Regions from separate parts of the Gilliamella sp. B2923 genome, predicted to be linked through region 1. Evidence: riboswitches for the same ligand, from Rfam matches in the RefSeq annotation. Region 1 holds a riboswitch; the other holds the start of a gene.
What was found. A riboswitch is a leader RNA that binds a small molecule or an ion and turns the genes downstream of it on or off. The one in region 1 is predicted to bind thiamine pyrophosphate.
Positions count from the first base shown of each region.

Region 2: it holds a riboswitch for thiamine pyrophosphate, as region 1 does, so the genes downstream of both, thiB (thiamine ABC transporter substrate binding subunit) here and thiM (hydroxyethylthiazole kinase) in region 1, are expected to answer to the same signal.

Region 1 is NZ_JAFNNZ010000002.1:83,605-99,818, forward strand. It holds gene rpe (ribulose-phosphate 3-epimerase) at 1-283, shown strand, start outside; gene J3U42_RS03075 (phosphoglycolate phosphatase) at 276-971, shown strand; gene trpS (tryptophan--tRNA ligase) at 1,023-2,018, shown strand; gene trkA (Trk system potassium transporter TrkA) at 2,136-3,497, shown strand; TPP riboswitch at 3,535-3,637, shown strand; gene thiM (hydroxyethylthiazole kinase) at 3,686-4,474, shown strand; gene thiE (thiamine phosphate synthase) at 4,484-5,140, shown strand; gene thiD (bifunctional hydroxymethylpyrimidine kinase/phosphomethylpyrimidine kinase) at 5,137-5,931, shown strand; gene J3U42_RS03105 (heavy-metal-associated domain-containing protein) at 6,023-6,226, opposite strand; gene mnmE (tRNA uridine-5-carboxymethylaminomethyl(34) synthesis GTPase MnmE) at 6,439-7,800, opposite strand; gene J3U42_RS03115 (YdcF family protein) at 7,911-8,516, opposite strand; gene J3U42_RS03120 (DNA-3-methyladenine glycosylase I) at 8,525-9,088, opposite strand; gene J3U42_RS03125 (MFS transporter) at 9,311-10,663, shown strand; gene gorA (glutathione-disulfide reductase) at 10,730-12,082, opposite strand; gene hldE (bifunctional D-glycero-beta-D-manno-heptose-7-phosphate kinase/D-glycero-beta-D-manno-heptose 1-phosphate adenylyltransferase HldE) at 12,391-13,815, opposite strand; gene tatC (twin-arginine translocase subunit TatC) at 13,863-14,633, opposite strand; partial or broken gene tatB (Sec-independent protein translocase protein TatB) at 14,648-14,968, opposite strand; gene tatA (twin-arginine translocase TatA/TatE family subunit) at 14,972-15,196, opposite strand; partial or broken gene ubiB (ubiquinone biosynthesis regulatory protein kinase UbiB) at 15,300-16,214, opposite strand, start outside.
Region 2 is NZ_JAFNNZ010000003.1:107,825-124,038, forward strand. It holds gene thiP (thiamine/thiamine pyrophosphate ABC transporter permease) at 1-467, opposite strand, end outside; gene thiB (thiamine ABC transporter substrate binding subunit) at 481-1,479, opposite strand; TPP riboswitch at 1,520-1,627, opposite strand; gene J3U42_RS05105 (hypothetical protein) at 1,671-2,315, opposite strand; gene argS (arginine--tRNA ligase) at 2,500-4,233, shown strand; gene pbpC (penicillin-binding protein 1C) at 4,309-6,648, shown strand; gene J3U42_RS05120 (amidohydrolase family protein) at 7,046-8,059, shown strand; gene rluB (23S rRNA pseudouridine(2605) synthase RluB) at 8,314-9,198, opposite strand; gene J3U42_RS05130 (DUF3592 domain-containing protein) at 9,241-9,945, opposite strand; gene J3U42_RS05135 (L-threonylcarbamoyladenylate synthase) at 9,978-10,598, opposite strand; gene rnm (RNase RNM) at 10,706-11,539, opposite strand; gene rraB (ribonuclease E inhibitor RraB) at 11,612-12,007, shown strand; gene J3U42_RS05150 (beta-N-acetylhexosaminidase) at 12,125-14,797, opposite strand; gene J3U42_RS05155 (OprD family outer membrane porin) at 14,807-16,214, opposite strand, start outside.

The sequences.
Region 1 (16,214 bases):
AGTCGATATTATCTTATTAATGGGTGTCAATCCCGGCTTTGGTGGACAATCATTTATCCCCTCAACGCTAAAAAAACTACAACAAGTGAAAAAGCGGATTGTCGAATCGGGGCAAAATATCAGACTTGAAATCGACGGCGGGGTAAAAGTTGAAAACATCGCCGAAATAGCAAAAGCAGGTGCCGATATGTTTGTTGCCGGCTCAGCTATATTTGGTCAACCCGACTATAAAACCGTTATTGATGCCATGCGAAAAGCGTTATCAGGAGTAAAACATGCCTAAACTTGATGATATTCAGGCAATTGCCTTTGATCTCGACGGCACTTTAGTTGACAGTGTGCCCGGACTGGCCTTAGCTGCTAAGCAAATGTTGGCCGACTTAAATCTGCCGACAGTTACCAATGAACAAGTCAAAAATTGGGTGGGTAATGGTATTGATGTTATGCTAGAACGTGTGTTTAAAGCCATTGAGGTAACACCTTCTACAGAATTATTTCATCAAGCAAAAGATCGCTTTAATCAACACTATGACAAAGTCATGGATGCCCAAACAAAACTGTTTCCGCATGTCAAAGAAACGTTAAAAATCCTACACGATAATCACTACCCTTTAGCTTTAGTGACCAATAAACCAGCGCATTTCTTACCTGCACTGCTCAGTTCATTAGGCATTAAAGACTATTTTTCGTTAGTGCTAGGCGGTGGGGATGTGATTAAATTAAAACCGCATCCGGCGCCACTTTATCAAGTTATGGCAACGTTTGGACTATTTAGCTCGCAATTATTATTTGTCGGCGATTCTAAAAATGATATTGATGCGGCAAAAAATGCCAATTGCCCAACAGTTGCATTAAGCTATGGTTATAATTATGGTATATCTATTGCAACCAGTCATCCCGATTTTTTACTGGATGATTTTAAAGATATATTAACCTTATTACCTCAGCCCAAAGCTGACGCAAAAAAATAATTAGCACAAATAATTAGCACAAATAAAGAGAAAACAGATTAGGAATAAATTATGAGTAAACCGATTGTATTTAGTGGCGCTCAGCCATCAGGAGAACTAACACTTGGCAACTACTTAGGTGCTTTAAAAAATTGGGTGGCGTTGCAAAATGAATATGATTGCGTTTACTGTATCGTCAATCAACATGCGATAACGGTACGTCAAGATCCACAAAAACTACGCAAAGCGACGCTCGATACCTTAGCACTTTATTTAGCTTGTGGCATCGATCCGCAAAAAAGTACCATTTTTGTTCAATCACATGTGCCAGCCCATGCCGAACTTGGTTGGGCATTAAACTGCTACACCTACTTTGGCGAGCTGAGCCGTATGACACAGTTTAAAGATAAATCATCACGCCATAGTGAGAATATTAATGCCGGCTTATTTGATTATCCGGTACTTATGGCTGCCGATATTTTACTTTATCAAGCTAATTTAGTGCCAGTTGGTGATGATCAAAAACAACATCTTGAGTTATCACGTGATATTGCGATGCGCTTTAATGCGCTTTATGGTGAGATATTTACGGTACCAGAGCCCTTTATTCCGAAAGTCGGTGCAAGAGTGATGTCACTTCAAGAACCGACTAAGAAAATGTCTAAATCAGATGAAAACCGTAACAACGTCATTGGTTTACTTGAAAATCCAAAAGATATTGAGAAAAAAATTAAGCGAGCCATGACCGATTCTGATGAGCCACCGGTTGTACGTTATGATTTAAAAAATAAAGCGGGAGTGTCTAATCTGTTAGATATCTTAACCGGCATCACGGGCAAACCGATAATTGAGCTTGAAAAAGAGTTTGAAGGCAAAATGTACGGCCACTTGAAAACTGAAGTAGCAACACAAGTTATTGATATGTTAACGGCTTTACAAGCTAAATATCACCAATACCGTGACGATGAAACGTACCTGTTTTCAATTATGCGTGAAGGTGCTGATAAAGCACGCTCAAAAGCTGAGCCGACGTTGAGAAAAGTGTACGATGCTATCGGTTTTGTATAACAACGATTCGACAGACGACACAAGTCGCGATAAACATTGAACAATATTAATTGGCTTTGGTAAGCAAAAAAGTTGACACTGTAAGCTTTAAAGCCATTTAACTATTATGGGTTAACAATGAAGATTATAATTCTTGGTGCAGGACAAACCGGCAGTGCGCTGGCAGAGTATCTGGTAACCGATAAACAAAACGATGTCACTGTGGTTGATGAAGATCACGAAAAATTGCAATCTTTGCAAGAGCGTTTTGATTTACAAGTCATTGTAGGAAAATCTTCTTATCCACAAGTGTTGGAAAGCGCTGGTGCTGAATCAGCTGATATGCTCGTTGCGGTTACCAATTCTGACGAAGTTAATATGATGGCTTGTCAGATTGGTCATGTCATGTTTAACATTCCGCAAAAAGTCGCCCGTATTCGTGCGCCGGAATACAATGATGAACGATACCCTTTTTTCAATAAAGATTGTATTAATATCGATCACATTATTGCACCAGAAAATTTAATCACAAATCATATCAGTCAATTAATTCAATATCCCGGCGCTCTACAGTTTGCCTCGTTTTATGATAATCGGGTCTGTCTAGTTGCTGTTACTGCATATTATGGTGGCGCTTTAGTCGGTAGTGAACTGTCCGAACTCAAAGAGCATCTCCCGCATGTTGAAGCTCGAGTGGTGGCGATTTATCGCCAAAATCGCTTTATTCGTCCATTAGGCTCTACACTTATTGAAGCCGGTGATATGGTCTACTTTATTACGCCTCCGGTGAATATTAAAGCGGTAACCAGCGAGCTACAACGGTTAGAGAAACCTTACAAGCGAATTATAATTAGCGGTGGTGGCGGGGTTGCGGTTGCCTTAGCTAAGCGGTTAGAGAACGACTATCAAGTCAAGTTGATTGAGCGGGATGCGGAACGGGCAGAATTTATTGCTGAACAGTTAATTAATACCACCGTTTTACATGGTGAATCGTCCGACCAAGAGCTTTTATCGCAAGAACAAGTCGAATTAACCGATCTGTTTATTGCTGTAACCAGCGATGATGAATCAAATATTATGTCTTCAATGCTGGCCAAAAGAATGGGCGCCAAAAAAGTTATTGTGTTAATCCAAAAACAGGCTTATTTGGAATTGATTAATGATAGTGTGATTGATATTGCTATCTCCCCACAACACGCAACGATTTCAGAGCTACTGAGCCATGTAAGACAAACCGGCGTTGTAAAAGTGATTTCACTTCGACAAGGCGAATCGGAAATTGTCGAAGTGGTGGCTAATGGCACCAATGAGAGCTCGAAACTGGTCGGCAAAAATATCAACGGACTAAAATTACCGTCCGGCGCAACCATTGGGGCTGTTGTTCGTGGTGAAGATGTCATTATCGTCAACACGGATTTAACTATTGAAGATGGCGATCATTTAATAATCTTCCTACCGGAAAGAAAAGTGATAACAGATATCGAAAGATTATTACAATAGCTTGTTTAAAACCGATAGTAAGTTCATAATAACTAAAAAATTTGACTCGGGGTGTTTTTTGCCTTTTGCAAAAAACTGAGAGTTTACCCGTTGAACCTGATCTGGATCATACCAGCGTAGGGAAGTCTGAGCCACATTGCGCTTAATCTGGCAAATTCTTCCCAATAAATAGATGATAAGGAATGAATATGTCACAAGCCAAAATGTTTGATTTAGCCCAAGCCACCCCCTTTATTAATAACGTTAAACAACAACATCCCCTCGTCCATTGTATAACAAATGATGTAGTTCAAAATTTTACTGCCAATGTATTACTGGCTATTGGCGCATCACCTGCAATGATTGTTGCCAAGCAAGAAGTTGTCGATTTTGTTAGCGTTGCCAGCAGTTTATTGGTTAATATTGGAACAATTGAGGATAATATTGCGCAAAGCATGCTGCTTGCTGCAAAGCAAGCACAACAAAGTCAAACACCATGGGTGCTCGATCCGGTCGCTGTTGGTCCAGCATTGCCTTATCGCACCGCAATAGCTCATCAATTATTGGCATTTCAGCCCACTGCCATTCGCGGTAATGCATCAGAAATTTTGGCATTAAGCGGTGAGCAATCTTGCTCAAACGGGCCTGATAGCCAAGATTCAACCGAACAGGCGCTTGAAGCGGCAAAGCAGTTAGCACAAAAGTATCAAACCATTGTTGCAATGACCGGTGATATTGATTATGTGACTAACGGTCAAATCACATACCGCATTGAAGGCGGTGATATTGCATTGACGAAAGTAACCGGAACCGGTTGCTCACTGTCGGCAATGGTGGCGGCCTTTATCGCTAGCTCAGACGATACGTTATTAGCTTGTGCTTCGGCCTGTTTGATGATGAAAAAAGCGGGTGAACAAGCTAACAAACACCATGGCTTAGGCAGTTATGCCGTATCAATTATCGATAAGCTTTCACTGTTTAATTCACACCATGGATAAGGAAATCTGATGAAAAAACAATTGAATTTGGACTTATATTTAGTTCTCGATCCCTTATTGTGTGGTGGTATTAATGGTATGGTAAACACGACCCAAATTGCTGTTGCTAATGGCGTGACTGCTGTGCAGTTAAGATCTGAGCAAGCGCTAACAGGTAAAGCGTGGTATCATGCCGCCTTAGCACTGAAAACCGCACTAGCCGACACCCCTGTCCCACTATTTATTAATGACCATATTGATATTGCACTCGCTATTGACGCAGATGGAGTCCATATTGGGCAAAGTGATCTGCCTGTCGATGTTACTCGCCGTTTAATCGGTAAGGATAAATGGTTAGGGTTCTCAGTTTCCAATCAAGAGCAACTTAATGCGGTTGACTGGCAACAAGTCGATTATTTGGGAATTGGCCCAATCTTTCCAACATCAACCAAAAAAGATGCGGCAACAGCTATGGGAATTGAGCAGCTGACTCAACAAGTAAAACTGAAAAAATGCCCTGCTGTAGCCATTGGTGGCATTGATATCAATAATATTAGCCAAGTTATTCAAACAGGTATTGACGGCGTTGCCGTGGTTTCCGCCATTTGTGGACAAAAAAATGTCGCACAGGCAACCGCATCGCTGATTAATAAAATACAACAAGCTCGACAGGAAAAAATATTATGACAACAATCGCCTTAACCATCGCCGGCTCCGACCCAAGTGGTGGTGCCGGTATTCAAGCTGATTTAAAAACATTTTCAGCATTAGGCGCTTATGGGATGTCGGTAATTACTGCTCTCACTGCGCAAAGCACTCAAGGCGTTGATGACGTGCTGGCTATATCGCCACAATTTGTTGAAGCGCAGTTTAATACGTTATATCAGGATATCAACATCGACAGTGTTAAAATCGGTATGTTGATGAACAAAGAGATAGTGTCGACGGTCTATCATTTATTAAAAAATAACCCTATAAATAACATTGTGCTAGACACCGTTATGGTTGCCAAAGGTGGGCACCGCTTATTAAAATCCGACGCTGTGACTGCAATTCGTGAAAAATTATTGCCACTGGCAACTGTTATCACCCCAAACTTGCCGGAAGCAGCTGCCTTGTTAGATTGTGACGAAGCTAGCAACGAAAATGATATGCTAAAACAGGGGCAAGCGCTGCTTAAATTAGGCTGTCAAGCTGTGCTAATGAAAGGCGGACACTTGCCGGGGCATGAAAGCCCGGATTACTTGATCACACATGATGAAATTATCACTATGTCTTCACCAAGAATTCAAACCAAAAATACCCATGGCACAGGTTGCACCTTATCTGCGGCAATTGCTGCGTTATTACCTCAGCGCAGTTTAGCGCAGGCAGTCAAACAAGCGAAAGATTATTTATATGGCGCCATTAGCCATGCTGATGATTTAAGTATCGGAAAAGGTATTGGACCAACGCACCACTTTTACCAATGGTGGTGATCGATTGATAACTGAGGTTTCGGACAAATTAACACTGTTTTTTATTTAACTGAAATTTTGCCCGAAACCGTCATAATTGAAATCATTAAAACTAGTAGGCAATACCAACAAATTCATAACCGGCTTCATTAATCGCAGCAATAGCGGCTTCTTGCGAAATGTTTCCGCCGTCGATATCAACTTCATGTTTAGCTAAATCAACCGTCACTTTAGCCTTTGGATCGATATCGTTAATCGCCTTAGTGATAGCATTAACACAGTGCTGACAACTCATATTATCGACTATTAATTTCATAATTAACCCTCTGTTTTATTGGAAATAACATGGTTTTGTAAATAATTAACCCGCTGAGCGCATAGATTAGCTATTTAACAAAACGCTATGCTAAAAATGAAAAAGTTTTTATATATTACGCTAAAACAGCCTAAAACCAAACTACCAACTTACTATGATAAAACGATAAATAAGCTGTTATTTAGCTTAGCTTAACAGTTGAATTACATCTTCTATTTACCAATGCAAAATGAGCTAAATATGCGCCCAAGCAAATCATCAGAAGTAAACTCTCCGGTAATTTCACTTAAAGCTTCTTGCGCAAGTCTTAACTCCTCAGCGAGTAATTCACCGGCATGAAAAGTCATTAATTGATAATGCCCATTGCTTAAGTGCTGAGCGGCTTTTTCCAGTGCTTGTAAATGGCGGCGGCGCGCTAAAAAGCCACCTTCAGTGCTCGCATTAAAGCCCATAGCTTGTTTAAGATGATCACGCAGTAGCGCAATACCGTCACCGGTACGGGCTGAAAGTTGAATTAGCGAGTAGCCATCTATTTCACTGTAACCTAACGCCTCGCCGGTTAAGTCAGCTTTATTACGAATCACAGTTACAGGCATATTTTTTGGCAGACGCTCGATAAATTCTGGCCACAATTTTTCCGGATTAGTTTCATTGGTCGTTGTGCTATCTACCATAAATAAGACTCGATCGGCTTGCTCTATTTCATGCCATGCTCGTTCAATACCGATTCTTTCCACTTCGTCACTGGCTTCACGCAATCCGGCAGTATCTATGATGTGTAGAGGCATACCGTCAATATGAATATGTTCACGTAACACATCACGAGTCGTACCGGCAATATCGGTCACAATTGCAGCTTCACGCCCGGCAAGTGCATTAAGTAAACTTGATTTACCGGCATTAGGGCGCCCGGCTATCACCACTTTCATGCCTTCTCGTAACAGTGAGCCTTGTTTAGCCTCTTGACGAACTTCGTTTAAGCGAGCAATCACTTCATTAAGTTGCGCTTCTATTTTGCCGTCCGACAAAAAGTCGATCTCTTCTTCAGGAAAGTCAATAGCAGCTTCCGTAAAGATTCTTAGGTGAATCAATGATTCAACTAGCGCATTAACTTTTTTAGAAAATACCCCCTGTAGGGATGATATAGCTGATTTTGCAGCCTGTTCAGAACTGGCGTCAATTAAGTCGGCAATGGCTTCAGCTTGGGCTAAATCTAATTTATCATTTAAAAAAGCACGCTCTGAAAACTCACCCGGCCTTGCAATTCGCACATTAGGAATCTCAAGCACTCGTTTAAGTAGCAGATCTAAAATTACCGGCCCACCATGCCCTTGTAATTCAAGCACATCTTCACCGGTGAAAGAGTGAGGATTAGGGAAATATAATGCGATCCCCTCATCTAACGTTGTATTATCAGACGCTAAAAAGGGAAGATACTCAGCATAACGAGGTTTTGGTAATTTTCCTAATACCGCATGCGCAACTGTTTGAGCTTGAGGCCCGGAAATACGCAAAATTCCAACACCACCTCGACCCGGTGGCGTTGCTTGTGCAACAATTGTATCGGATTTCATATTTATCTATAACAATTTAAAATTTGATGATTAATAATAGCATGGAAGCACGGTAAAAACATTAGCTACTAATGGCTTTACCGCGATTGATTAAAGGTTTTGATTTAAAATTATTGCTCGTTTTTCATATCATCGCTTGGGTGATCAAATAGCCAGGAGTTTGCCAGTGCAAGTGGCTCACGAATCAATGCATAATATTTATCGATATTATCCCAAGCTAATGGCGCTGATAGACCTGATACCTGACTAATACCTGAACGTTTGGCTAACATAATTGAACGCAACAGATGAAAATCATTGGTTACCACAACCGTATTACCTAAAGGTAATACATGATTTGCATAGATAAATTGTTGTGCTGTTCGGATTGATTTATCTTCTTGATAAATTCGACTAGGTTCGATACCTTTATCGATTAAATATTGTGCCATAACGCTAGCTTCGGTTGCCGACTCATCCCTTCCTTGCCCGCCACAAACAACCACTTTGGTTTGGGGATTATCTTTTAAGTAATCATACGCAACATCCAATCTTACAGCTAATGTAGGATGCGCAACAGCCGGCTTGCCTATAACTTGAGAGCCGAGCACCACTAAAGTATCCGCATTTGATACCGGTTTTTTATTGGCATACAAATAAATAACAATATTGGCAATAACAAAATAGGTAAAGATTAAAATAAAACAAATCTTGATCAATTTAATGAGCATAGTCATTTTTTCCTTTATTTTTTATCACAATATTGAAAATGATCGTTAACTAATCCCATTGATTGCATAAAAGCATAACAGATAGTCGAACCAACAAAAGTAAAACCTCGCTTTTTTAAAGCTTTTGACATGCTGTCAGAAATATCGGTAGTAATAGGCACTTCACTCATATCGTTAAAATGATTAATAATCGGTTTTCCCTCGACAAATGACCAGATAAATGTTGAAAAATCTTCACCGTTATTTTGCATATTTAAATAGGCATGCGCATTTTTTACTATTCCGTTGAGTTTTAAACGATTGCGTATTAAGCCTTTGTTTTGCAATAAAGCTTCGATATTTTCTGCCGTTAATTGAATAATTTTTTCAGGCTTAAAATCAAAAAAACAGCGACGGTACTCTTCTCGTTTCTTTAGCACTGTAATCCATGATAATCCAGCTTGTTGCCCTTCTAAACAAAGTTTTTCGAATAATTTAAGGCTATCATATTGAGCAATTCCCCATTCGTTATCATGATAATCGATATACAAAGGATCATTAGATACCCAGCTACAGCGCCTTGATTGTGGGGTTGACATAGATAGTTTTCCTTACATAAATTTCTATAAACAAGCTGAATTTTTCCAAATTTTTCCAAGAATTATAAATCAAATAACCGGTTTTGTCTCATTCATGAAATTTTTTTATGATGAAAAAAAGGACAAATTTTTATGGCAGAATGTTGTCTCGATTTAGGATTTCGTCAAAAAAGATGAATTATTTGGTTATCTTTATTTAACAATAACAATAAGGTTGTGTTCATGAGTCAATCTGAAATCAACGCCGAATGGCAACCCGTTGCTCGGCCATTAAATTGCAAGGATTTGAAAACATTAGTGCTCTCATCGTTAGGTGGAACGTTAGAGTTTTACGATTTTGTTATTTACGCGCTTTATATTGACACTATTGTCAAACCGCTTTTCCTCCCCCATACATTATCACCTTTAACCTTGGATCTTTTTGCTTGGGGAATTTTTGCCGCTGGTTATTTAGTTCGTCCGGTTGGCGGAATTATCATGGCGCACTTTGGCGATAAAGTCGGACGTAAAAAAATGTTCACGCTAAGTGTAGCCATGATGGCTTTACCGACTTTTATTATAGGTATATTACCCACTTATGAAACTATTGGAATTATGGCGCCACTACTCCTGTTGATAATGCGTATGCTACAAGGTGCAGCCATTGGCGGGGAAATGCCCGGTGCTTGGGTATTTATTGCAGAGCATGTGCCAAAACAACGTTACGGATTTGGCGTTGGCACCTTAACATCCGGCATAACTGGCGGTATCTTGCTTGGTTTTATTGTGACAATTATTATTGATCTCTGTTTTACCAACCAAAATATCTTAGATTATGCTTGGCGTATTCCCTTTATCGTCGGGGGGATTTTTGGTGTTATTTCAGTTTATTTGCGCCGATTTTTATCTGAAACGCCAATTTTTAAAGAATTGGCTGCCCGTAAAGCTATTGAAAAAAATATTCCAGTTGTGACCGTTTTGAAAAAACATAAAACCGCTTGCATGATTGTGGCGCTTTTAACTTGGTCATTATCAACAGCCATTATGGTCGGCATTTTAATTACCCCGGGGCGTATTGTCGGGGGGATGTACCACTTTGCCAACCTTGATTGGCGAATCGGTGGTTGTATTGCAGCATTAACCTTAACCATTGGCTGTATTATTTCGGGTTGGTTAGAAGATAAGCTCGGAACTACTAAAACCGTTATCCTTTCTTGGGGTGGCCTTGCGATTGTTAGTATCTATTTTTATAGCAGTCTATCGCCTGACATTTCGCTCTGCAAATTATATTCAATTTGGGCAATATTTGGATTATTTATTGGTTCTATCGCAATGACACCAATTATTGGCACCAGAACTTTCCCACCCGCTATCCGCTATTCGGGACTGTCATTTTCTTATAATTTAGCCTATGCCTTGTTTAGTGCAATTACGCCAACGTTAACCATTTATCTATTAAGTCCGGATCATTTACTGGGTCAATATAGTTATCTTGGTGCGGGAATTTATATCTCATTTGTGGCATTAATCGCCGTCGCTGTAGGCTTTTATCCATTAGCCAAACAAGGCTGGCGAAGTGAGTCTAATAATCGATAAGTAAGAAGTACAAAAAAGCAGGCATTAGCCTGCTTTTTATTTTATAGTTTGCAGTCATTAATTTTATTAACGCATAGTGACAAACTCTTCAGCAGCAGTTGGATGAATTGCCACAGTATTATCAAAGTCTTTTTTAGTTGCGCCCATTTTAAGTGCGACAGCAAAGCCTTGTAATATCTCATCCATGCCATAACCGATACCATGAATACCGACAATTTTTTCATCTTTACCCACACAAACCAGCTTCATTCGGCAAGGTTGACGATGTGCAGTGACAGCGGTATACATAGCGGTAAAAGTGGATTTATAAACTTTTACATTCTCTTGACCGTATTGAATAATAGCTTGCGGTTCAGTCAATCCAACAGTACCTATAGCCGGATGAGTAAATACCACGGTTGGAATATTAGTGTAATCGAGATATTCATGTTTTTTATTATTAAAAAGTCGTTCCGACAAGCGACGCCCGGCAGCGACGGCAACAGGAGTTAATGCGGTGGCACCGGTATCATCACCAACCGAGTAAATGCCTGCAACATTAGTATTTTGGTACTTATCGACGATAACAAAGCCATTATCATCAACATCAACACCGGCAGCTTCTAGATTCATATCACCAGTGGCTGACTGACGACCAATTGCCCAAATCAAGCAATCAACAGTATAACTTTCACCGTTTTCCAATGTTAGGGTTAATGAATCATCACTATTTTTAGTCACTTGTTTTGGAATAGCAAAGGTATGTAAATGTTGACCTTCAGCGGCAATCACTTCCATTAAAGTTTCAATAATCAGTGGATCAAAACTGCGTAAAGGTGTTGCCTGACGAACAAATTGATGCGTCTGCGCACCTAGCGAATGTAAAACGCTGGCAATTTCACAAGCAATATAACCCGCCCCAACCACGGCCACACGTTTAGGTAAGGCTTTTAAGGCAAAAAATCCATCTGACGTGATACCATATTCAGCGCCGGGGATGTCCGGAATGGTTGGCTTTCCACCGACCGCAATAAGAATATGATCGGCGCTGTATTGTTCACCGTTAACCTCAATTGTGTGTGAGTCAACAAATTTTGCATAGCCATAAATCACATCTACGTTATTATTGGTTAGCACACGGTCATACGATTGGTGTACACGATCGATATAAGCGTTACGGCTTGCTAATAATTTATCCCAACTAAATTGATTAATAGTGGTATCAAAACCATAGTCGGGACCATAATGATTGATTGCTTCGGCAATTTGCGCGCCATACCACATAATTTTTTTCGGAACACAGCCTACATTAACACACGTTCCGCCCAATGATTTTGCTTCAATAATTGCACATTTTTTGCCATATAACGCTGCACGGTTAACCGATGCAATACCGCCACTACCGCCACCGATAGCAATATAATCATAATGTTTGGTCATTATCTATCCTTTAAGCTTACTGATTCAATATGGTTAATAGCTTTGCACAAAGTGGGCAATAAAAAAAGCATTTATTCTAAAATTTAACAATAGTTATTATCTATTGATTATCAAAATAAATAAATAATTATTTAATTAAACAACCGAAGCGCCACTGACTGTTGTTAATCTAAAAAACTGGATAGATGTTTAGCTAAACGATTTGTACATCATGTTGTTAATACAACAGATAGCTAAAGTGGTGAGAATTGACATTGTAAACAAAAAAATGGCCACCTGTTGGTCGCCAATTTTTCCCTAAGAATGGTTTATTGATTTTTTATGGCATTGATAATATTTGTGGTGGAGCAACCATCTTCAAAGTTTAAAACTTCTACCGTTCCACCTGCTTCAATGACCTCTTTACCGCCAGCGATATCTTCCGGCTTATAGTCGCCACCTTTGACCAAAACATCAGGTAAAATATTGCTGATGAGTCGCTGTGGCGTTTGTTCAACAAATGGCACAACCCAATCTACTGATTCAAGTGCGCCTAATACAATCATACGTTGCCTTAACGGATTAATTGGTCGGGATTCACCCTTGAGCTGTTTTACTGATTCATCACTATTTACAGCAACTACTAAGCGATCGCCAAGTTTTCTGGCATTAGCAAGATAAGAGACATGGCCTGCATGCAAGATATCAAAACAACCATTGGTCATCACAATTTTTTCGCCACGTAACCTTGCTTTTCGGACTTCTTCTTTTAACTCATCTTCAGTCATCACCCCAAAACCATTATTTTTACGGGCTCGAATGGCATTTTCTAACTCAATTTGAGAAACGGTTGAAGTTCCTAGTTTACCCACAACCACACCTGCGGCGGCATTGGCTAAAAAGCAGCTTTCTTCTAAAGATTGGCCTGCGGCTAACGCTGTAGCTAATGTAGCAATCACGGTATCGCCTGCTCCGGTCACATCAAAGACTTCTTTGGCATGAGTCGGTAAGTGATAAACCGGCTTATCTAACTGGAGTAGCGTCATGCCTTTTTCGCTACGGGTGACCAGTAATGCTTTGAGATCAAATCGCTTAATTAGCTCATAGCCTTTTTCGATGATCTGCTCTTCATTATGGCAAGTTCCCACCACCGCTTCAAACTCCGACATATTTGGCGTAAGTAGTGTGGCGCCTCGATAACGTTCAAAATCTGTACCTTTAGGATCAACTAAAATAGGCACATTAGCTTGATTAGCCAGTTGAATCATAGCTTGAACAGAAGATAATGCTCCTTTGGCATAATCTGACAGCACCAATACATTATGGCTGGCGAGTGCAGTTTTAATACGTTCGAGCATTGGCGAAGGATCAACATTATCAAAGCCCTCTTCAAAATCAATTCGGATAAGCTGTTGATTGCGAGAAAGCACTCTTAATTTAGTAATCGTTGGATGCGTTGAAACCGAGACAAAGTCACATTGCACATGGTATTGGGTTAATTGTTCATCAAGGATTTTAGCTGGCTCATCAATACCTGTTAAGCCAATGAGCCGCACATGACCGCCAAGCGCTGTGATATTCATCGCCACATTCGCAGCGCCACCCGGGCGCTCTTCGAGCGCATCAATTTTCACAACCGGAACCGGCGCTTCAGGTGAAATACGATTAGTGCCGCCATACCAGTAGCGATCTAGCATAATGTCACCAACAACAAGAATATTGGCAAAATTAAAGTCTGGTAATGATGTTTTCATTATGATGAGTTATCCTTTACTAGTCATTTAAGCTATAACTTAACTATTTATTGATTTTCATTTAAATCTTGTTGGCTTTCATTGTCAAGTTGGCTATTTTTACGTGGTTGGTAAAATCGTGCAAAAAAAGTACCGATTTCAAATAATAAGCAAATTGGTATTGCTAATAAGATTTGTGAAAATACATCCGGTGGTGTAACAAACATCGCAACAGCAAAAACCCCAACAATGATATAGGGGCGTTTTTTTCGTAGGCTTTGGGGATTTGTCACCCCTGTCCAACAAAGTAAAATAATGGCTACCGGTACTTCAAATGCAAATCCGAATACAACAAAAAGCGTCATGACAAAATCAAGATATTTGGTAATATCGGTATTAATTGCCACATCCATTGGTGCGGTATGAATAAAAAAGTAAAATGCCAATGGAAAGACCATAAAATAAGCAAAAGCAATACCGATATAAAATAGAATCGTACTTGAAATAATCAGTGGCATGACTAAGCGTTTTTCATGCTGATAAAGTGCCGGGGCAATAAATCCCCAAACTTGATAAAGCACATACGGAATCGAGACAAATATTGCCACAACCGCAGTTAACTTTATTGGGGTAAAAAAAGGCGCTGCAATGTCAGTTGCAATCATACTACTGCCGGTAGGCAATTGTCTTATCAAAGGATTAGCAACAATATGGTAAATATCATTCGAAAAATAGAGTAAGCAAGCCAGCACGATTAAAATACAGATTATGCAACGTAGTAGCCGTGTCCTGAGTTCAACAAGATGTCCAATTAAAGGTTGAGTTGCGTCGTCTGTCATGATTTATCTTTGTCTGAGTGTTCAATATCTATATGGGTAGCCGAATCAATCTCTTTTTGTAATGATTCGGTCACCCGTTTTAATTCATCAATTGATTCTTGAATTTCAGGGGTAAGGGTTTTTAAACCACTTTGCTCAGCTTTTTTTAAGCTGTCTTGTAACTCTTGTAGTTTCAGCTCTTTGCTTAACTCTAATTGCACGGTTGCAGACATGCGGCGCATAACTTTAATCCAACCAGCGACGGTTTTAATTGCCACAGGTAAGCGCTCAGGCCCAAGCACAACCAGTCCAATAATGAGTACTAATAATAATTGACCAAAGCTTATGTCAAACATAAGTTACTCTTTTTTATTATTGTCATCATCAGTTGAAGTCAGATCTTCAACTTTTGCTGAACTGTCACTTGCCTCTTTTTTGCTATCTTGTTCGTCATCATCATTCATGGCTTTTTTAAAACCTTTAATCGATGCGCCAAGATCTGATCCTAAAGAGCGTAGTTTTTTCGTTCCAAACAATAATACAATAACGGCAATAATTATAAGGAGTTTGGGCATACTTAGCATAATAATGACTATCTCCAAAGGGGTTAAATAAATAAATTATACACTTAAATAATAAGATTCTAAAGTGACCATATTAGCGAAGTATCAATAATGCAACACATAAAGTACTCACAACAGCAATGATACAATATAAATAACGTTGGCTTTTCTTATTGCGTTGTAATTGTTGATTGATGCTGACTAATTGTTGATTAATCTGCTTTGTGATTCGTGATTGATCATTCAATTTTGCCGGTAAATTGGGTAAAATTGCCCGCCATTCCGGCAGTGAAGCCCAAGCTTGTTGTAAGATCTTTTTGGCACTGTATTTATCTTCATACCATTTTTCTAAAAAAGGTTTGGCTGTTTGCCACAAATCCAATTCAGGATATAACTGACGACCTAATCCTTCGATATAAAATAACGTTTTTTCCAGCAACGTTAATTGCGGCTGAATGTCCATTTCAAACTGACGGGCAACTTGAAATAAATCCAATAATATTTGTGAGAACGAAATCTCCACCAGTGGTTTTGCAAAAGCCGGTTCGCACACATTGCGCATCGCCATTTCAAGTGCAGCGGGATCGGTTGTCTCCGGTACCCAGCCCGATGCGATATAAGTTTCAGCAATCTTACGATAATCACGATTAAAAAAGGCCAGAAAATTTTCAGCTAAATAGCGCTGATCTTCTTCAGTTAGAATGCCAACAATGGCACAATCAATACCAATATAGCGAGGGTTTTGCGGATCGGTGATATCAACAAATATATTACCTGGGTGCATATCTGCATGGAAAAAATTATCCCGAAATACTTGTGTAAAAAAGGCTTGAACACCACGCTCGGCGAGTAATTTCATATTAACGTTATTGCGTTTTAGCTCATCAATATTGGCTATCGCAACGCCTCTAACTCGCTGTTCAACTAAAATCGTTTTACGAGATAACTCTTGATAGATGTAAGGAATATAAAGAATATCGCTATTAATAAAGTTTTCACGCAGGCGAATAGTATTATAAGCTTCTTGCTGTAAATCGAG
Region 2 (16,214 bases), on a different contig from region 1:
AACGTTCGATAAAATAAACAGCAGGCATAGGGAAAATTCAAAAAAACATGCGCCAATAAAATACCCTGTAACCCATAAATCGACAGCGAATAAGGTAAATTAAGAGACTGAAAAAAAACCGATATTAGACCCTGCTTGCCATATACCGACAATAGTCCGGTAACAACCACTAGTGTTGGTAAAATAAAGGTGATCGGCATCAGCTTTAATAGCAGTGCTTTGCCTTTAAAATCAACCATTGATAAAGCTTTCGCCATTAATAATGCAAAGCCGATAGATAAAACAGTCGATAACAGTGATTGATAAAACGTTATTGCTAGAATATGTAATAAATAACTATCAAAATAGACAGTTAAATTATCAGACTCTATGGCAAAGCGAACTAGTGCAAAAAGCGCCGTTGCTAATACCATAAAAATAAAACTAGCGGCGCCAATACCTGCCATTAGCGGTTTTAATTTAAACATCAAATTAACCGTTTTATTTGATCACCGCTGATTGCCATTCACGAATCCACGCTTTTTGATGCTTGCTAACTTGTTCTGCATCAAATTCCAGCGGCTTGTCTATCGGTTTAATTTGCTCAAAAGCCGGTGGTAAATCAGTTTTGATAATTGGATACATCACATTTTTTTCAGCAAATAAACGTTGCACTTGTGGTGTTAATAGATATTTTAAAAATTGGCGAGCCAATGGAACTTCTTGGCTATATTTGATAATACCGGCTACCTCAACTTGACGATAATGTCCTTCATCAAAAATGGCCGCTACATAGCGATAATCGTTATCATTTAAAATATGCGCAACCGGTGAAGTGTTATAACTCAACACAAAATCAGCTTCGCCTTTCAAAAACATATTGTAAGACTCGCTCCAACCTTTGGTTACTGTAACGGTATTTTTCGCTATTTTTTGCCACGCTGTAGCGGCATCGTCACCATAAACTTTCTTCATCCAAAAAAGCAATCCTAAACCGGGTGTACTGGTTCTGGGATCTTGATAAATAATTTTCCAATTTGGCTTGTTATCAACTAATTGATGTAAAGATTGAGGTGGATTTTTAATTTTCTCTTTATTATAAATAAAGGCAAAATAACCATAATCATAAGGCATAAAATCTTCATTCCACCAATCGGTATTTAAGTTATCCGGTTTCTCAATTTGATGAGGTATAATGATATCGGCAAGTTTAGCTTGTTCTATCAGATTGTTATCTAACCCCAAAATCACATCAGCATTGGTTTTATCACCTTCAAGCCGAATACGATTTAAAATCGATACACCGTCTCCCAATGTTATCACATCAAGTTGACAGTCACACTGCGCCTCAAAACCTTTTTTGATAGCTTCACCGGGACCCCACTGTGACATAAAAGAGTTATAACTATAGACGGTTAAAGTTGGCTGCTCAGCAAAGACAGCGCCGGCAAAGCACAATAAAGGAAAAACAATAGACAATAACAGATTGTGACGAAACATTTTGCCTCCAAAATAGTAAGTAAAAGACAAAAGGTTTGAGCAGATATTATAACTCAAATCCCTCCGCTGGCATGATCCAGTTCAGGTTCGACGGGTTATGTTAGCAAGTTAACATTCTCAGCCCAACTCGGCACCCCGTTGAGAACGATATTAGTTTAGAGGCTCAAGGTTTAATTGTAAATAGTTACCCTTCACTGTTGCCATTCAAATTTCTCTGCCATTTTGGAAGAGACTAACTTAAATTGCCCTTGATTAATCTGATATATCTGTTCTTTATAAAATTCCGGCTTAGGATCTATATATTCATAGTCCTCATCATAATAGTAAGTCACAAACTGTTTTAGGTTTATTGTTAAATCTTCATTGACAGAAAATTGATTAAAACTACTAACATCTTCATAGCGATATTGACTATCTAAAAGCAAAGCATCAATCAATTTACCTTGTTCATCGTAACTATTTAGTTGAATATTTAACATCTGGGTATCAGCTTCACCATAACCATTGTAAATTATCACTTTATAGAGATAATTATCCTGAACAAAGCCACCTACTACGTAATAACGGATATCTTGTGTAAATCGATCATATCCAAAAGACTCATTTTTAATCGGAAAATTGATTTCTTGCTCATTCAAGAGTTGAGTGAGTTTTGAATACTTGTCTAAAAAGATAGCGTAACCATCCTTATCTTTTTTATAGTATTTTATAAATTGTGAAGAAGTTATGGGGAGTTTTAGGTTTGGCACAGTGTCGGGGGCTTGAGCAAAGGCTAAAGCAGAAAAAAATAAAATTATATTGACAATTACACCCCATTTAACAAATTTTTGGAACATTTATCACTCTCTCTATTTATGCAATTTATTTTGAACATAAAGTAATCTATGTCACGCTAATTTACAATAATTTTATCTTATACAAACACGCTGTATTTACTTGTCCTTAACTAATCCCACAGTGACAATTTATCAATTTACCAGTATTATATTGGGCATTTTATTACAATCAATTAGGTTTAGTGTGAATATTCAACAATTATTAATGCAACGCATTTCACAAGCAATGATTATGGCAGGCGCCGATAAAAACAGCGACGCGCTAATCAAACAATCTGCTAAAGTACAATTTGGTGATTATCAAGCTAATGGCATTATGTCTGCCGCTAAAAAGTTAGGCATGCCACCAAGAGAGCTTGCTGAAAAAGTATTGCAACATCTTGATATCAACGATATCGCTGATAAAGTTGAGATTGCCGGCCCTGGCTTTATTAATATCTTTTTAAAAAATAGCTGGATTGCGCAACAAAATGAAATTGCTTTAAGTAGTGATAAATTGAATATTACTTTACCGGCTAAACCACAAACGATAGTTGTTGACTATTCAGCACCGAATGTCGCCAAAGAGATGCATGTAGGACATTTACGTTCAACGATTATTGGTGATGCCACTGTCAGAGTATTAAGTTTTCTAGGTCATAATGTTATACGAGCCAACCATGTCGGTGATTGGGGCACGCAATTCGGTATGCTTATTGCTTACCTTGAAAAGATGCAAAATGAGCATGCCAATGATATGGATTTGTCAGATTTAGAATCATTTTATCGTGCCGCTAAAAAACACTATGACGAAGACCAAGCATTTGCTGAAAAAGCCCGTAATTACGTGGTTAAATTACAAGGTGGTGATGAGTATTGCCGAGAAATGTGGCGAAAACTTGTTGATATCACTATGACACAAAATATAGCAACCTATAAACGTCTTAATGTCACACTATCATTAGAAGATACCATGGGGGAAAGCATCTATAACAGCATGCTACCGGGTATTGTGGCTGATTTAAGACATAAAAAACTGGCGGTTGAAAGTGACGGGGCAATCGTTGTCTTTTTAGATGAATATAAAAACAAAGAAGGCGAGCCAATGGGTGTCATCATCCAAAAACGTGATGGCGGCTACCTGTATGCGACAACCGATATTGCTTGTGTCAAATACCGTTACGAAACATTGCATGCTGACCGTATACTCTATTATACCGATTCACGTCAACACCAACACCTTGAACAAGTTTGGGCAATTGTACACAAAGCTAAATATGTCCCGGAATCACTAAAACTTGAACATCATATGTTTGGTATGATGTTAGGTAAAGACGGAAAACCATTTAAAACTCGTTCGGGCGATACTGTTAAATTAAATGATCTGCTTGATGAAGCGACAGAACGTGCAACCGTTTTAATTCGCAGTAAAAATCCACAGTTGACCGAACAAGAGCTGGCGCAAGTGGTTGATGCTGTTGCTATCGGTGCGGTTAAATATGCCGATCTATCAAAAAACCGCACAACCGATTATGTATTTGATTGGGACAATATGTTGTCGTTTGAAGGCAACACCGCACCCTATTTACAATATGCTTACACTCGTGTACTATCAATCTTCAGAAAATCAAACATTAATGAAGATAGCTTAACCGGTACTATCAGTCTTGAAACGGATAAAGAGCGTGCATTAGCTACCCGCTTAATCCAATTCGATGAAACGATATCAACCGTTGCTAATGAAGGCACACCACATGTGCTGTGTGCTTATTTGTACGATATTGCTACACTATTTTCTAGTTTTTATGAACACTGCCCAATCTTATCTGCTGAAAATGAAAGTCTAAAAACCAGCCGTTTAAAACTGGCTTCATTAACAGCAAAAACCCTTAAAACGGGACTTGATATGTTAGGCATTAAAACTGTTGAAAAAATGTAATACTCCTTACCACCGATATAATATCGGTGGTAATTGATCCCTATTCCTTGAGTAACAATTAGACAGCAAGATAAAATGATTGGATTTATTGTTCGGCAACAAAATAAATTAATGGCAATTGTATTAATCTTGCTAACACTCGTTGCAATTCGCTTATTTCCTCATCCTCCTCTATCCGAATCTCTCTCTTTTTCTAAACGTTTTTACGATGATAACAATCAATTAATCAGAATGACCTTAGCCGACGATGACCGGTATCGGCTTTGGACACCACTTGAAGAGATATCGCCAGATATTATTAACGGCTTATTACTGCATGAAGACCAATGGTTTTATTATCATACCGGCTTTAATCCATTTAGCTTAAGCCGAGCATTTTGGCAAACGTTCGTGAGCGGCGGGAATCGACAAGGCGCATCAACCATTACCATGCAACTGGCTCGCATGCACTGGCGATTAAATACCAAAACGATAGGCGGAAAACTCACCCAAATTGCCAGAGCTATCCAGCTAGAATTAATGTATTCCAAACATGATATTTTAGAAGCTTATCTCAACTATGCACCGTTTGGACGAAATATTGAAAGTATCGGGGCGGCATCATTAATTTATTTCAATAAACCGCCTTCAGAAGTCAATCTACCGGAAGCCTTAACATTAGTTGTATTACCGCAATCACCAACCTATCGAACTGATCGCAAAACCGGCATAGCTGGCCCGGCACTGATTAAAGCAAGAAACATGCTTTTTCAACGTTGGCAAGAAAAATATCCGGTTGATAGTAATATCGCTGCACTTTTCGATCAAAAATTGGTTTTACGCCAACCGGAAAAACTACCATTTGTCGCGCCTCACTTTGTTAATCAAATCATGCAAGACCATGTCAGTAATGATCTGGAAGTCCACACCACATTAGATAGCCAATTACAAAAAATTATCACCACACAGGTTGAAGCATTTATTGAACGAAACAGCATAAAAGGCATCAATAATGCAGCTGTTATATTAGTTGATACCCAATCAATGGAAATTAAAGCGCTGATCGGGTCTGCTGACTATTTTAATCAAGCCATTGAAGGACAAGTTAACGGAACGAATGCCAAACGGTCACCCGGTTCAACGCTAAAACCATTTATCTACGCACTTGGTATCGATCAAGGTTTATTGCATCCTCAAACAATCCTTAAAGATGTCGCAACCAATTTTGGTGCCTATACTCCGGAAAACTTCGACCGTAACTTTCGAGGCCCAATTTCTGCAACTGATGCTTTAATTCACAGCCGCAATATCCCCGCTGTGGCTATTGCGCAAAAATTAAAAAAACCCTCTTTTTATGAATTTTTAGTTAATACGCATATACAAAATTTAGCTGATGAAGCGCATTATGGCTTAGCTTTGGTGTTGGGTGGTGGCGAGATAACTGCTCAAGAGTTAGTGAGTCTATATGCAATGTTGGACAACGGGGGTAACTGGCAACCATTAAAATTTATTAAACACGATAATCAAGTGGAGCCAGAACGACAGTTAAGTGAAGAAGCCGCATTTATGACGCTTGATATGCTGAAAAAAAATACTCGCCCACAAGATATACTGAGCAAAATGCAAAAGAAAATGATTCCCGTTGCGTGGAAGACCGGCACCTCGTGGGGATTCCGTGATGCTTGGACTGCCGGCAATTTTGGTCATTATGCCATGGTAGTATGGTTAGGCAATTTTAATAATCAAGGTAACAATGCCTTTGTTGGAATTGATGCAGCAACCCCACTATTTTTTAATATTGTTGACAGCATCAATGCCTATTATCCTAATATACGCAAAGAAAAGCACCGTATACCGCCAAATTTGAAGCGTGTCGATATTTGTTTAACCAGTGGTAATTTAATGACCCAATGGTGTAAAGCAAAAGGTAAAACATGGTTTATTCCAGGCGTATCACCGATTAAACCCGATACCATTTTCAGACCAGTAAGGGTTGATAATCAAACTGGCAAAGCGGTCTGCCCGCCTTATGATATGGAAAATTCGCATATTGAAGTTTTTGAATTTTGGCCTTCAGATTTAGCCGCTATTTTTGCAAAAGCCGGATTACCGAAAAAAACGCCACCGACAACCCAACATTGCCAGACGGTGCAAAGTCTAAATGGCGAACCCCCTAAAATAACTTCACCGCTTAAAAATGTCGTTTATCAGTTTAGACAAAGTAAGCAAAAAAGTGAGCGAATTAGTTTCACAGCCAATAGTGACGGTGATGTTAAAACACTCTATTGGTTTGTTAATGATACCTTCATTGGGCAATCTGAGCCGCACACATCACTAAGCTGGATACCAACCCAAAGTGGATCGTTTAAAGTACTTGTACTTGACGACCTGGGAAGAAGTGATTCAAGAACAATTAAAGTAGAACTATTAAATTAAACCTATTTTGCCACGCTTCTTTGCTTTGTCTCATTTTTGCGACACAAAATCACTCGATATCATAATGAGTTAACTATTTTTATCGGTTTCATTACCGATAAGAGTTGATTAAAATTTGATTCCTCACCGTAAAAATCTAAAAAATAATACTTTAACTATATCATTTATTTAAATATTTTTATAATTATAACACTTGCTATTACCCGTGATTTGGTTAGAATTCTTGCAATTTATTGCATAGGTAAAGCGTAACAAACCATGACAAATCACAATTTAGTTATCCTTAACAATAAACTTTTAAGCACCTTTTATATCCTCCTTTTTGGGGGATTTTTTTTGTCTTTTTTTCATCTTATCAGTAACACTTGTTTAAGTCATTTCATCGTAGAGGCACATTATGACAGATAATAAAAAAATGTTATTAACCAGTCGAGATCAAAGTTTAAAAGCATTTTTAATGAACAAAATTAAGCAAAATGGTGGTTGGGTTAATGCTCATATGCATGCTGACCGAGCTTTTACGATTAACGTTGACAGCTTTGATGTGTATCAAAAACAATCATTAATTGAAAAATGGGATACCTTAGATAAAGTTAAAGCCGCCATGAGTGAAGATGATTACTACCGTCATTTTAGCATGGCAGTTGAACGAATGATTGAACAAGGTGTAAGTGCCATGGGATCGTTTGTTGACATCGATCCTATCGCTCAAGAAAGAGCAATTAAAGGCGCATTACGAGCCCGTGAAACCTATAAAAATGACATCACCATAAAGTTAGTGAACCAAACACTTAAAGGCGTGATTGATAAAGAAGCTCGCTATTGGTTTGATAAAGGCGCTGATTTAGTCGATATTATTGGTGGATTACCTCGCCGTGATGAACGTGACCATGGTGAAGGTATGGGACTTGTTCATCTTGATGTGCTCATGCAAACAGGTAAATCACTGGGCAAAATGGTACATGTTCATGTTGACCAATTTAACTCATCCGATGAGATTGAAACAGAACAACTGACCGATAAAACGCTTGAACACGGTATGCATGGAAGAGTTGTTGCCATTCACAGTATCTCAATCACTGCGCATAGCTTAGCCTATCGGCAAAAACTCTATAAAAAAATGAAAGAAGCAAAAATGATGGTAATTGCTTGCCCGTTTGCCTGGATTGATAGCCCACGCCGTGAAGAGCAAGGACCAACTCGTAACTCACTAACGCCGGTTGACGAGCTGGCAGCGGCAGGCATTCCGGTTGCCATTGGCACAGATAACGTTAGTGATTATATGCTTCCTTTTTCAACCGGAAATATGTGGGAAGAACTCAAACTATTGGTGACTGGCTGCCGTTATACTGATTTAGATAACGTAGTGAATGTGGCAACCAAAAATGGGCGAATGGTATTAGGGCTTTAATCGTTTTTAAAATACTCAATAACAAGCGCTCTGCTTGATATGATCATCGAGCCTTGTCGAGCTTGCAAAACTTTTAGAGCTTGTAGTGCATGTAGTGCATGTAGTGCGTGTAAAGCATATAGTGCTTGTAAAGCATGTAGTGCTTGTAAAAAGCATTAAGGCGTTATTCACTGTTTAGGCAATTGTCTTAATGCTTTAACACAAAAATGTGCTATCCCCAATAACACAGCGTTTATTGGGAATAGAAGATAGATTTATTTACGTGTAGGCTTTTTGCTGGTTGCTTGACGTGGTGATTTAGCTAAACGGTCAACTCTTGCTCGTTTTGGTCTGACGATTCGCTTATCTGATGAAGCGTTAGTTTTGGTAAAACTTTTCACTTCAGCCGGCAAACCGACCAGATCACGCAAATAGTTAACCGAATCAATACCGAGTTCTATCCAAGTGCCTCGTGAAAGTCCTTTAGGTAATGTAATATTACCATAGCGAATACGAAGCAAACGGCTAACTTGTACCTCAATGGCTTCCCACATTCTACGAACTTCTCGATTACGACCTTCGGTTATAACAACATTAAACCACTGATTTAAACCGTCGCCACCTTGTGCTTTAATCGATTTAAATGCCGCCGGACCGTCTTCCAGTTGTACACCTTTACGCAATTGATTGAGCTGTTGATCGGTCACATTACCAAAAACTCTTACCGCATATTCACGCTCGATCTCATGCCTTGGATGCATAAGTCGGTTGGCAAGTTCGCCGTCGGTGGTAAACAGTAATAAACCAGAGGTATTAATATCAAGCCTGCCAATATTAACCCAACGTGCATTTTTTAAACGAGGCAAATGTTCAAATACCGTTGCCCGACCTTGTGGATCATTTCGGGAACAGATTTCCCCTTCAGGCTTATAGTAGGCTAAAACCCGACAGACCTCTTTTTCTTTACTTCTCAGTTGAATTAAGTGGCCATTGATTCGAATCTTAGGGTTAGTATTGACATCAACACGGTCACCTAAAGTGGCTATTTTACCGTCAACACTGATTTTACCTGCACTAATCATGGCTTCAATCTCACGACGAGAGCCATTGCCTAAATTGGCTAACACTTTTTGTAATTTTTCAGAATTCAATTTTTTCATTTTGCCTCGCTACCTTCACAGGTATCTTTATTTAATGATGATTTATTTTACCTTAGGTAAAAAACTAATATCGACATAATAACGTTTTGGATTTGCTTCATCAATATAAACAGTTATTGTCTCTTTATCAATGAAAGGACTAGGATCAAACCAAATATTTTCGCTTTCAAAAAGATAGACATGATTTGATGTTATACTGTCTTGCCATTGACAGTAAATGATATACGGCGAGCGACCTCGAACAGATAATGCGGTATTTTGTTCAACCGTATTTATCTTCGCTTCAATTTGTCGGCCACTTGTCAGCATCTGACGTTTTAATTTATTTTTCTTAAATTGATAATAAAAATAACTAATACTAATTAAAAATAGTAGGATGCCAATGATTCCAAAAATCATTTCGCCAAGCCACATTGAGAAGAAAGTATTAATTTTTGCATGATTCGAATTTAACGGATCATATAAAATTTCAATCTCATCGCCTTTCTCATAGGCGGGAGGATTACTACCAACATTTGATTTCACCTTTCTAACTTGTTCTTGATTATCAACAAATTGAAAGATAGGAAAATAAGAAACTGATCGGTTGCCATCAGAATCTTTTGAATACGACTCTTCAAAATCAACAATGGTGCCTGTAGCACTGACTGAAGAATTAATAAAATCTATCTGTTTTATCGATTGACGCGCTACCAATATTAATATTCCAATACTGATTATAAAAATAAATGCCATGACTTTTTTCATTTTGTTTTCCTATATTAATTTATTAATTTTATTTATATAAAAGGTGCGGTATCACCGCTACCTTGTCGAACTATATCAGGATAATCATGAGTAAGATCAATCACTGTGGTGGGTTGTTCGCTAATATAACCACCATGAACAATGGCATCAAGTTGATGACCAATTTTATCTTCAATCTCGTCCGGATCGGATTGTGCTTCTTCATCATTAGGTAAAATTAAGGTGGTAGTCATTAAGGGCTGACCTAATAATTCGAGAAGCGCTAAATCTATTTTATTATCAGGAATGCGTAAGCCAATGGTTTTACGCTTTTCGTTCATTAAGCGGCGTGGCACTTCTTTACTTGCCGGTAAAATAAATACATATTTACCCGGTGTATTATTCTTTAATAAGCGAAATGTTGTATTATCGACAAAGGCATAAGAAGAAAGCTCAGAGAGATCACGACACATTAAGGTAAAGTTGTGATGCTTATCAAGGTTGCGAATCTGACAAATACGATCAACGCCATATTTATTATCGAGTAAACAACCAAGCGAATATCCCGAATCGGTAGGAAAGGCAATCACACCGCCGTCGTTTAATATTTTGACAACTTGATCTAACAGACGTGTTTGTGGATTATCAGGGTGAATATAAAAAGTTTGGCTCATAATGTTCTTCTATGTTGATAAATTTAACATCGGATTTTAGTGCTCAAGATTACAGCGACACTATCGCTTTAACACATAACTAAAATCGGCTTCATTTCTACTTGATACTAAATTTCCCAATTATGCCATATCGGGGTAATACTATCGGGTAATGGCGTTGTTTTACCCAAATCAAGATAATTAACCAAATCATGAAAATCGGAGCCTTGTGAAGCCAGTAATTCAAACTCATTGGCTAATTTAGCTAAACGTTGTAAATCATCTTGCGTTTGTCGGCTTTGCGAAACTTCAAGCGCATCACCGCCACAATCTTTAAAATCTTGAATTAATAATTTTAATTTGGTTAACGTTAAATCGTAACGAGTCGGGTGCGCTAACACGGCTTGCCCACCTGCGGTATGAATCGCTTCGACGGCATGAGCAATACTACACCACTGCGCAGGCACATAGGCGTAACCACCTTTACCTAAATAGCGTTTGAATGCACGTTTAATATCTTTAACGTGACCATTTGCCACTAAAAAGCGGGCAAAATGTGCTCGTGATACAATATCACCTTTAGCAAATTGTTGCGCTTGTTGGTAAGCGTTTTCAATGCTAAGGTTAGCCAACTTCTCGCTAATTGCATGCGCTCGGCTAATCCGCCCTTGCTCTTGTGATGATAGTAACGCTAATAACTGTGGATTATCGATATCAACATTTAGACCCACAATATGGATTTCGTTATGTTTCCATGCGGTTGATATTTCAACACCACAAACTAATTTGACCGGTAAATATTCATTTTCAATCGTCGCTCTTGCCTCGGGCAAGCCTTTGACCGTATCATGATCGGTAATGGCTAAAAGATCAATCTTGTTTTCAGCCGCTCTTTTGACAAGCTCACTCGGTGTTAAAATACCGTCTGATGCGGTAGTATGAGAATGTAAATCGACGATCACACTTTTTTCTCGAAAATAATTTTTAAACGTGTAATATACCACACAATTTGCGTGACCACTAAAAGGTAAATTATGAAAGATCAAATTCTTCTTGCTCAACAAAATACTCTGGAAATTATTGAAAACCTATTACAAGACGGTAGCGATCCTCATGCGCTTTATATTATTGAACACCATATCTCATCACAACATTTTGATAAACTTGAAAAAGTTGCAGTTGAAGCATACAAACTAGGCTATGAAGCAACCGACCCGGATGAAGATATTGATGATGCAGGCAATGCGATTATTGGCTTTGATATTGTTGCCGAATGTCCACTAGATGCTAAATTAATTAATGCGCAGATTGAACAAATTGTTACTTTGGCAAATCAATTTGGCGTACATTATGACGGGTGGGGAACTTATTTTGAAGACGGCAGTGATGAGATATTTGATGACATATTTGAAGAAGAAACACTGCACTAATTCCTATCGGCAGTTATCAGCCCCTTTGATTAAATCAAAACAACTCAACTAATTTTATTTAATCCAAACAAATTCTTATCCGTTTGATTAACGGATAAGAATTGAGTATTTAATGGATTATTTCACTTGTTCTACCCGACTTGTTCTTTTTTGATTTGGTGAAACACTGCGAACAACAATTGTTTCTCCCTTATTAATTGCCACCGGCGTAGTGTAACGGTGCCAGGTTTTGCCGTCATCGTTAGAGTATTGAATATGCAAACCCGGGAAAACAATGTTAGCGGTTAGCTGGCCATTTTCAATTTTTGCACCGGGTAGTGGTAAGCGATAATCAATTGCAGCAAGATCGAGTTTAGATAACGCTTTTTGCCCAACTACATTAGCAAAACGAGTCCAGTCATCAAGTAACTTTTGTTGGTCTACATAGTGCGTTTTTCCTTGTTCATATTCACGATCTTTTTGATAATCCGTTTCCCAATCGGCTTTATGCCAAGCTCGTTCCGCTACTGCTAACAGTCTAGGGTACATCATGTATTCCATTTGCGCATCCGTGCGAACAATTTCACTCCATAACTGTGCTGACAAGCCATAACTGCCTGTCCAATTCAAAGTACCTTTGGCGCTAAATACGTTACCGTCACGATCGGTTGAGGTTTCGGCGTTTTGCGGTAAATTATTTGGCGCAAAGCTAAACATTTTGCGTTCATCATTAAAACGGGTACCCCAATAATAGCCACTCTCTTGCGGATTGACTTCATACGGGAAATCAAGATAAACATAATCCGGATTTGAGATAATCATCTGATAGCCTTTGTTTGTCCATTCACTGGCTGAATCATATCCTCCCCAATAGAGCGCATCCCAAAAGTTGACTGTTACTTTATCGACAGCAAACGCTTTAGCATTATCGGCATGTTTTACGCCGTCTTGCCATGCCTGCATGTGATTGATGCCATGGTCTTTAATAATCTTACTGGCTTGAATTGCAAAATAGCTAGGTAGATACTCAATATCTTTAATCACCCCTTGTTTAACCAGTGTTTGACAAGCTTGCGATTTTGCCCAAGGATGATCTTCAACGCTTTGATCAACTAACCCTTTACCCTCAACTTTGGTCGCAGCATGGAGGTCTTGATAGCCATTACCTAAACGAATGTTTTTCGCCTCATCGCCGCCAAAATGCCAAACGGTGAGTGGTTGCCCGGCTTCGTTATGCATTTTTGCAATTTCAGTAATCACTTTATCGACAAAACGTTTAGATGAATCTAAGCAAGGATTTAGATAACTTTTTCGATCGTAAAATTGTACTGTTGTCGTATTTGAATCATCGGTAGGATCAACTAAACGAAACTCATTAGCTTCTGCTTGTTTACCTTCTGCCATTAGGCGTTGATAACGTGCTTCCATAGACATAATTGCCGCTCTGGCATGTGCCGGCATATCAATTTCGGGGATGACATCAATAAAGCGATCTTTAGCATATTTGACAATTTCAATATAATCACTGCGACTAAAGTAGCCACTACCTAAATTATCACTATCAGGCCCCGATCCTAATTGTGGTAATAAACATTTTGTTTCACTCAGATCGTGACAACGCTTACTACCAACATCGGTCAATTCCGGAAGTCCCGGGATCTCAATTCGCCAACCTTCATCGTCACTAAGGTGAAAATGGAATTTATTTAACTTATAACTCGCCATTTGATCGAGTAACCTTAGCACCGCTTGCTTTGTTTTAAAGTTACGTCCGGTGTCTAACATAATGCCCCGATAATCAAAACGTGGAGAATCTTCGATTTTTACCATAGCAATGGTTGGCTTTTCGGTGACCGGAATCAACGATAAGATCGATTCTACGGCGTAAAAAATTCCTCGCTCATCAAAGGCAGTAATGGTCGCTTGCTTATCGTCAATATTGAGTTGATAAGCACCCGATACCCCATTTTTAAATTTACTCGCATCAATATTTGCAACAATCTTATAACCTTTATCGGTTAATGCGATGCCTAAGTTATCAAACTGCTGATTTAAAACTGATAAGCTGGCGTCATTAAGTCCTTTTAATTGAAGATGAATGCCATTTTTATCCAGCGTGATATCTTTTTCAGCAAGGGTAAGATGTAAAGGCGTTGGAATAATTTGCCCACGCAATGCTTTTTCATCAAGCTGTTTAATATCGGCATTACGCTCAAACCGGGTGACTGGCGTCATTAAAATATTGTGATCATCAGGCGTGCGCTTCCACTGCTCACCAATCGGTGACACAAAATCCGCCAAGTTTTCAGTGTTAGTATTACCGATAACTTTTGGCGTGGCATCGGTTGATGTCACATACCAACGAGGGATGACATCTGACTGGCTTAATTGCCAATACTCGCCAATGATAGGAATATCAATGCTACTTTTAGCCGGAAAACCAGTAAATTTTTCGGTTGGTTCGATTTTGTGAAGATCACCGGTTAGATGCGTAATTTTAAACTGCTCATTATCAACAGCAAGAATCATACGAATGCTACTGAAATAGATTGCCCAGTCTTTATCTTTAATTTCCGAACCGGTATTGGTTAAAGAGATGTTGGCTTTAAAACACGATGCCCAATCGGCACCTAAAGCCGCACAATCTACACCATGTTGCCCAACAAAATTATCAACAACTTTAAAATTAACATCAAGTTGTGAGCTAATTGCATCGACAATTTGTTCCGATGCCAATGCCGATTGTGAAGCACCTAAGCTTAATAACGATGTTATCGACATTGCTAATATGGCTGTTTTAAACTTTTTCATAATATTTACCTATTTTTGTTTAGCATTGAAAATGGTGAATGGAACAGTAACAATGAATTTAATATCTCGCTCATCCTGGAAGATATTGCCATAGCCACCTCCCCAGCTAGGTATACTATTTGAGTGATTATTATACTTAGTGTAATGCAATTGCATTGACACATCTTTTGCTAAGCCATTTTGTACGGTGTAACCTAAATCGAAGTTATAAGCCGACTCAATTAAGCGTCGTTTTTGGTTTTTTTCGGTCGAATTGGGTTTAGCATCCCAACCATAGGCATAAGATGCCCCGGTTTTCCAACCGGCTAAATAAGATGACAGATCACCTAAATCGTAAGTCACTTCAGCAAATAGGGCTTTTTCCCCATTCGCATTGAAGTCAGATCGTGAATTCCACCACACATCTAAACGACCGTTTGAAGATGCATAATCCGGCGTCATACGTTGTAAAAAGAAGCCTTGTTTACCTTCAGCCTTAACCGCTACCCCTTCGAGACGTAAACCAACGGGTCCGACTTGATAACCTAATGTTGCCGCTTGTAACCATGCTAAGCCGTCGTAAACATTATCACCTTTATGAGACTGGTCTTTTGCTCCATAAAATTGATAGCTCATGGTTAACGGATTATCCAGCACATCGGTTTTATAAGACACTTTACCAAAATATTGATTCATATAATTTTTGGCTTGACCAAAGGCGGTTTCTAACACTAAATCATTTTTAAAGTCGTATTTCAAACCGGCAGAATGTAGATAATCAATCTTCTTGCCTTTGCCCCATTGTTTAAATTCATAAAGACGTTTATACCATGGTGCTTTATATCTATCTGACCACATATAAGACATCGATAAGGCACCGGCTTGATCAAAATCGAGAGTAGTACCTAATTCAAAACCGCGGTAAGTACCGGGTAATAAACTCCAGTGAGGGGCTAATAATGTTTGACCGGACGGCTGAATAAAACCGGCTTTTAGCCAAAAGTGTTCATCTTGTTTAAAATTGACTTGTGCTTTATAAAAGCTCACCCCACTGACATCTTTTTTCCAATCCTCATCCCAGCGAGTACGTGCACCACTAAAACCAATTTCATTTGGATGACCATTACCACCATTGCTTACTTCCCAAGCGCCATATCCGCCCAGCTCAATGGCAAACATATCGGCAATATATCCTGAGCGAAAATCTAAATTAGCATTAAAGGTAGATTGACGAATATTGCTTTCATATTTATGTTTAATAACATCTTTTCGTTCTCGATCTCGATTCCAGAAAAAGATATTACCCGAAAGCGAAGAATCATCAATAAATGAACTGTTGTCGGCAGCTTGCGCAGGCACAACACTGGTTAAGAGAGAAATGGATAAAATCAGCTTGGTTATACGATTTAATGAACGGCGTGTTAACAAAGGTTTAGGT